Cystobacter fuscus: one gene and its partner. The protein of the gene in region 2 binds, or shares a complex with, the protein of the main gene of each other region. Links are inferred from orthologs where the notes say so. Each region holds a gene or a part of one and is shown on either strand. Other genes may lie near its edges.

What was found. The genes of interacting proteins can lie anywhere in the genome.
Region 1: rplE (region 2) and rplL share a complex: the UniProt entries of both Escherichia coli proteins name them as parts of the 50S ribosomal subunit. The link is inferred for Cystobacter fuscus from one-to-one orthologs.

What each region holds. Positions count from the first base shown.
Region 1 is NZ_CP022098.1:7,899,010-7,901,762, reverse strand. It holds rplL (50S ribosomal protein L7/L12), read left to right. Parts: upstream 1-1,063; coding sequence 1,064-1,444; downstream 1,445-2,753. Other genes in the region: rpoB (DNA-directed RNA polymerase subunit beta), read left to right, coding at 1,624-2,753; rplJ (50S ribosomal protein L10), read left to right, coding at 451-972; rplA (50S ribosomal protein L1), read left to right, coding at 1-32. UniProt on the Escherichia coli protein: The binding site for several of the GTPase factors involved in protein synthesis (IF-2, EF-Tu, EF-G and RF3). Is thus essential for accurate translation.
Region 2 is NZ_CP022098.1:5,161,631-5,164,980, reverse strand. What follows is about bases 357-3,121. They hold rplE (50S ribosomal protein L5), read right to left. Parts: upstream 2,182-3,121; coding sequence 1,531-2,181; downstream 357-1,530. Other genes in these bases: rplN (50S ribosomal protein L14), read right to left, coding at 2,734-3,102; rplX (50S ribosomal protein L24), read right to left, coding at 2,361-2,696; CYFUS_RS21280 (type Z 30S ribosomal protein S14), read right to left, coding at 1,330-1,515; rpsH (30S ribosomal protein S8), read right to left, coding at 750-1,151; rplF (50S ribosomal protein L6), read right to left, coding at 357-691. In the rest of the region: rplR (50S ribosomal protein L18), read right to left, coding at 1-25; more of rplF, read right to left, coding at 122-356; rpsQ (30S ribosomal protein S17), read right to left, coding at 3,205-3,350. UniProt on the Escherichia coli protein: This is one of the proteins that bind and probably mediate the attachment of the 5S RNA into the large ribosomal subunit, where it forms part of the central protuberance. Its 5S rRNA binding is significantly enhanced in the presence of L18.

The DNA of each region.
Region 1 (2,753 bases), 2.7 Mb from region 2 along the record:
ACACCACCGAGATCCTCGCCCGTCACCGGTAGTCAAGGGTAGGCTAGGGTGGTCGCGGAGTCCTGACGAGGGGGTGTGGCTTCGGTTCACGAAGTCCGCCCCGTTGGTTCGCGACCATCCCCATCACAATTTGCTGGACGTTTTGCGAAGCCGCGGGTATAGCGCCCCGGCTTTTGCAATTGAAGCGCCACGTCGATGAGACGACGCGCTTCAGACATCCCTGGTCCCAGACAGCAGGGATCCGGAGCGGGGCGCGTGCTCTCCGTTGGCAACCGGGCAACCGGTCGGAGGCGCGGGCAGTCCACCGGGTTCAAACGGCTCACCCGAGCCACCCTGCCGAGACTGGAGGTGCGGTGTGGTGCCTCTCGAGGCTCCTCTCGCTCTGCCACCCTGCGTGGCCCAGGTAATCCAGCCCACCCTCGGGTGGGCGTCGTGAGGAGGTGAAACCAAGTGATCAAGAGCGAGAAGGAAGAACTCATCAAGGAGCTCAACGAGAAGTTCTCGCGGGCTCAGACCGCGATCGTCGCTGAGTTTTCCAAGCTGAACGTGGAGACGGTCACCAAGCTGCGCAAGAAGTTCCGCGACGGCAAGGTGGACTACAAGGTCCTGAAGAACACGCTGGCCAAGCGCGCCGCGAAGGGTACCCCGGTGGAGGTCATCGCCGAGGACTTCGTGGGTCCCGTGGCCATCGCCATCAGCTACGACGATGTCGTGGCCCCGGCGAAGATCCTCACGGACTTCATCAAGGATCTCGAGACCATCAAGGTCCGCAGCGCGTCCGTGCAGGGCCGCCGCGTCAACGCCGAGGGTGTCAAGGCCCTGGCGAAGATGCCCGGTCTGCCCGAGCTCCGCGCCCAGCTGCTCGGCATGCTCAACCAGCCGGCCGGCAAGCTCGTTCGCACCATCGCGGCCCCTGGCTCCCAGCTGGCCCGCGTGCTCCAGGCGAACGTGGACAAGCAGCAGCCCAAGTAACCGATTCCAGTAGCCAACCCACCGCACACCTCTGGTCCCACTCGTTCCGGAAGGAAGAGGGGCCGTTACAAGTTGAAAGAAGGACATTCACATGGCTGACCTGAACACGATCATCGACCAGCTCTCCTCCCTGACGGTCATGGAGGCCGCCGAGCTCGTGAAGAAGCTCGAGGAGAAGTGGGGCGTTTCCGCCGCCGCCGTGGCCGTGGCCGCTGGCCCCGCTGGTGGTGGCGCCGCCGCCGCCGCTCCCGCCGAGGAGAAGACGGAGTTCAACGTCGTGCTGGCCAACGCCGGCGCGAACAAGATCAACGTCATCAAGGAGATCCGTGCGATCACCGGCCTGGGCCTGAAGGAGGCCAAGGACCTGGTCGAGGGCGCTCCCAAGACCGTCAAGGAGGGCGTCAACAAGGACGACGCCAAGAAGATCAAGGACCAGCTCGTCGCCGCTGGTGCCACTGTCGAGATCAAGTAGTTCGTTCTCGGGCAGGCGTCGGGTTTCGGGAAATTCCCGGCGCCTCCTGACCGGTTGAGCAGGCCGGCGTGCCCGGAAAGGGTGCGCCGGCTTTGCCCTTTCCGTATCTCTAAATTTCCCGCTGCCGCTGCGCGTTATCCAAGCTCGTCCCGCCCGAGCTTGCTCGCCCCGGAGTTTGAATGCCGACGCAGATCCAGAACAACTTCCGCGTGCGGAAGACCTTCGCGAAGATCGCGAAGACCATCGACATTCCCAACCTCATCAACATCCAGAAGCAGTCCTACGAGAAGTTCCTCCAGGCGGATATTCCGCCCGAGAAGCGTGAGGACCTCGGACTGCAGGGAGTTTTCAAGTCGGTCTTCCCGATCCGCGACTTCAACGAGACGTCTTCGCTGGAGTTCGTCAGCTATCACCTCGAGAAGCCCAAGTACGACGTGGATGAGTGCCACCAGCGTGGCATGACCTACTCGGCGCCCATCAAGGTCGTCGTGCGCCTGGTCGTCTGGGACAAGGACGAGGAGACCGGCGCCCAGTCCATCCGCGACGTGAAGGAGCAGGAGGTCTACTTCGGCGAAATCCCGCTGATGACCCAGAACGGCACCTTCATCATCAACGGCACCGAGCGCGTGGTCGTCAGCCAGCTGCACCGCAGCCCGGGTGCCTTCTTCGACCACGACAAGGGCAAGAGCCACTCGTCCGGCAAGCTGCTCTACAACGCCCGCATCATCCCGTATCGCGGCTCGTGGATCGACTTCGAGTTCGACCACAAGGACATCCTCTACGTCCGCATCGACCGGCGCCGCAAGCTGCCGGCCACGGTGCTCATCCGCGCCCTGGGCGCGGTGCCCGACACGGCCAAGAAGAATCCTCTGGAGTTCCGCGGCTCCACCGAGGAGATGCTCAACTACTACTACGCCACGGAGACCATCTACCTCCAGGGCAACACCGAGTTCGAGAAGTCGGTGGAGCTGGAGCTGTTGCCCGGTCAGCGCGCCACGCGCGACATCAAGACGAAGACGGGCGACATCATCGTCAAGAAGAACCGCAAGTTCACCCGCGCCGCCATCAAGAAGCTCGAGGCGGCCAAGATGAAGACGCTCCCCATCGACGCGGACGAGCTCTTCACCAAGGTGTCCGCCTACGACGTGGTGGACGAGAACACCGGCGAGGTCATCCTCGAGTGCAACGAGGAGGTCTCCCAGGAGAAGGTGGACGAGCTCCTCAAGCGCGACATCAAGGAGTTCAAGGTCCTCTTCATCGACAACCTCAACGTGGGTCCCTACCTGCGTGAGACGTTGATGATGGACAA
Region 2 (3,350 bases):
TGCGCGGATCGAGCTTGTTCGACATGGATGATTCCTTCTCCGTCCGGCGGTGATGGGGATTTCCACCGCCGGATGATTGCGAGGCACCACCTGGCGCCCCGCGGTTGGGTGTTCACTCCGACTAGGCGGTACCGGTCTTGCCTTCCTTGCGGCGGATCTTCTCGGTCGCGTACTTGATGCCCTTGCCCTTGTACGGCTCGGGCGGGCGCAGCGACCGGATGTTGACCGCGGCGGCGCCGAGGACTTCCTTGTCCGCCGAGCGCAGCGTCAGGCCCAGCGTGGGCAGACCATCCTCGGTGCGCGCGGTCTTGTCGACCTCGGCCGTCACGCCCTCGGGAAGGTTGAACACCACCGGGTGCGAGTAGCCCAGCTGGAAGTTGATCGCCTTGCCCTTCACCTCGGCGCGGAAACCGACGCCGCGGATGTCCAGGCGACGCTCGAAGCCCGCGGACACGCCCTTGGCCGCGTTGGCCAGCAGCGTGCGCGTCAGGCCGTGCAGGCTGCGCGCCTCGCGCGAGTCGTTCTCGCGCTCCACGACGATCTCGCCGTTGGCGACCGTCACCTTCACGCCCGTGGCGGGAAGCTGAACGACCATCTTGCCCTTGGGGCCTTCGAAATTGACCTGGCGGCCCACGACCGTGGCCTTCGTCTTGTCCGCCAGCTTGACCGGAAGCTTTCCAATCCGACTCATGATTTCCTCGTGCGGTGTCGGGTCGTGGCACAAGCCACGGTCTCCTCACCGCTGCTGGCTAGTAGACGGTGCAGAGCAGCTCGCCGCCGACCTTCTGCTTGCGAGCTTCGGAATCCACCAGCACGCCCTTGGAGGTGGACAGGATGGAGATGCCCAAGCCCCCGAGAACCTGGGGAATCTCACGCACGTTCACGTAACGGCGCAGACCGGGCTTGGAGATGCGGCGGATGCCGGTGATGGCGGGGGCGCGGTCCGGGCCGTACTTCAGCTGCACGGAGATCTCGTTCTGCGGCTTGCGCTCGTGAACGGTGTAGTCCCCGATGAAGCCCTCCGCCTTGAGGACCTTGATGATCTCGACCTTGAGGTTCGAGTGGGGCATGACGACCTTGTCGTGCCGCGCGCGGGAACCGTTGCGCAGGCGGGTCAGCATGTCGCCGATGGGATCGTTGACGACCGACATGAATGGCTACCTTCCATGCGGAGCGGCCTGGCCGACTCCGCGTTCGCAACCGCCGCGCCTGCTGGGCCCATCCCAGGGGTTCGCCACGGTTGCCCTGCTCTACTGCGGGCGGTCCACCCTCTTCAGGGCGGACCAGGGTGCCCCGGTGCCTCTTCGGCGCCCGGACACCCGCGTCCAACTACCAGGACGACTTGGTGACGCCGGTGACCTCACCGCGCAGCGCGCGGTGACGGAAGCAGATGCGGCACATGTTGAACTTGCGCAGGAACGCGCGGGGGCGGCCGCACAGCGGGCAGCGGTTGTACGCGCGGACAGAGAACTTCGGCTTGCGCTTCGCCTGGGCGATCTTCGAGAGCTTGGCCATGGGTGCGGATCCTCGTTACGTGCGGAACGGCATGCCGAAGTGACGCATCAGCGCCAGCCCCTGCTCATCGTTAGCCGCGGTGGTGACGAAGCTGATGTTCAGCCCCTTCACCTTCTCGATCTGGTCGTAGTTGATTTCCGGGAAGATGATCTGCTCGCGAACGCCGAGCGTGTAGTTGCCCTTCCCGTCGAACGCCTTGGGCGACACGCCCTTGAAGTCACGCACGCGCGGCAGCGCCACGGTGATGAGGCGGTCGAGGAACTCGTACATGCGGTCGCCGCGCAGCGTGACGGCGGCACCGATGGCCTGGCCCTGGCGCAGCTTGAAGTTCGCGATCGACTTGCGCGCGCGGGTCACCACGGGCTTCTGGCCGGTGATGGCGCCGAGCTGGTCCACCGCCGACTCGAGGATCTTGGCGTTGGCGAGCGCTTCGCCGAGGCCCATGTTGACGACGATCTTCTCGAGGCGGGGAACCTCCATCGGGTTCTTGAGCGCCAGCTCCTTCATCAGCGCGGGCACGCCTTCCTTGCGGAAGCGCAGCTTGAGCCGCGCCGGCTTGGCCTCGAGACCCTCCTCGATGTTCGCCGCGAAACCGGCCTTCTTGACTTCATCCTTCTTGCGGCCCTTCTTTTCCTTCTTCGCCGCGTCCTTCTTCTCTTCAGCCATCGTCTTGTCCCCTGCTTCGGAGCGCGGCCGTGGACCCAGCGCGCCGATCAGTACCGCTATGGAAAACTACGAACACCGGAGCCCTACGGGTCCTTCGGAGCCCCGGTAACACCCGCTCGTCTGCCCTCCCCTCACCCGGGCAGGGCAAAGGGCGCGCATACATGCCTGAACCCACGACCCTAGTCAATCAGGCCGTTGCAATCCTTGCGCTTGCAGAACCGCTTCTTCTTGTCCCCATCCAGGCGGATGCCGACGCGGGTCGGCTTGCCGCACTTGGCGCAGACCAGCTGCACGTCCGAGATGTGGATCGTGCCCGGCTTCTCGACGATGCCGCCCTCGGGCTGCTGGGGGGTCTTCTTCAGGTGCCGCTTGACCAGGCGCAGACCCTCCACGGTCACGCGCTGGGCCTCCCGGTCGATCTTCAGGATCTTCCCGCGCTTGGTCGCCTCGGTCTTCTCCGAGCGCTCGGCGCCGGCGATGACCTGCACGGTGTCTCCAACCTTGAGCTTCTCCATGGTTCCTCTCCCTCCTCGCGGACCGCCTGACGCCCTACTAGAGGACCTCGGGAGCGAGCGAGATGATCTTCATGAACTTACGGGCGCGGAGCTCGCGGGCCACCGGCCCGAAGATGCGCGTCCCGATGGGCTCCATGTCCTTGTTGATGAGGACGGCGGAGTTGCCATCGAACTTGATGTAGCTGCCATCCGGACGGCCCACCTCGCGCGCGGTGCGCACGATGACCGCCTTGGCCACGTCACCCTTCTTCACCTTCGAGTTCGGCAGCGCCTCGCGGATCGACACGACGATCACATCGCCGATGGACGCGTACTTGCGCTTGGAACCACCCAGCACCTTGATGCAGAACACCTTCTTGGCGCCCGAGTTGTCGGCCACGTCGAGCACGCTCGTCATCTGAATCATCTGGAATTTCCTCTCTCAGCTTGCTGCAGGCCCCATCCCATCCGGAGGGGCTCCGCGCGGCTCGAGCCACGGTCCCCGCGCGCGGGCGCGGGCTCGGACGGCTCAGACGTTCTTGGTCTTCTCCAACACCTCGACCACGCGCCAGCGCTTGTCCTTCGAGCCGGGACGGGTCTCGGCGATGCGCACGCGATCACCCTCGTTGATGGTGACCTTCGCCGGGTAGTCGTGGTCCTCGACGTGCGCCTTGT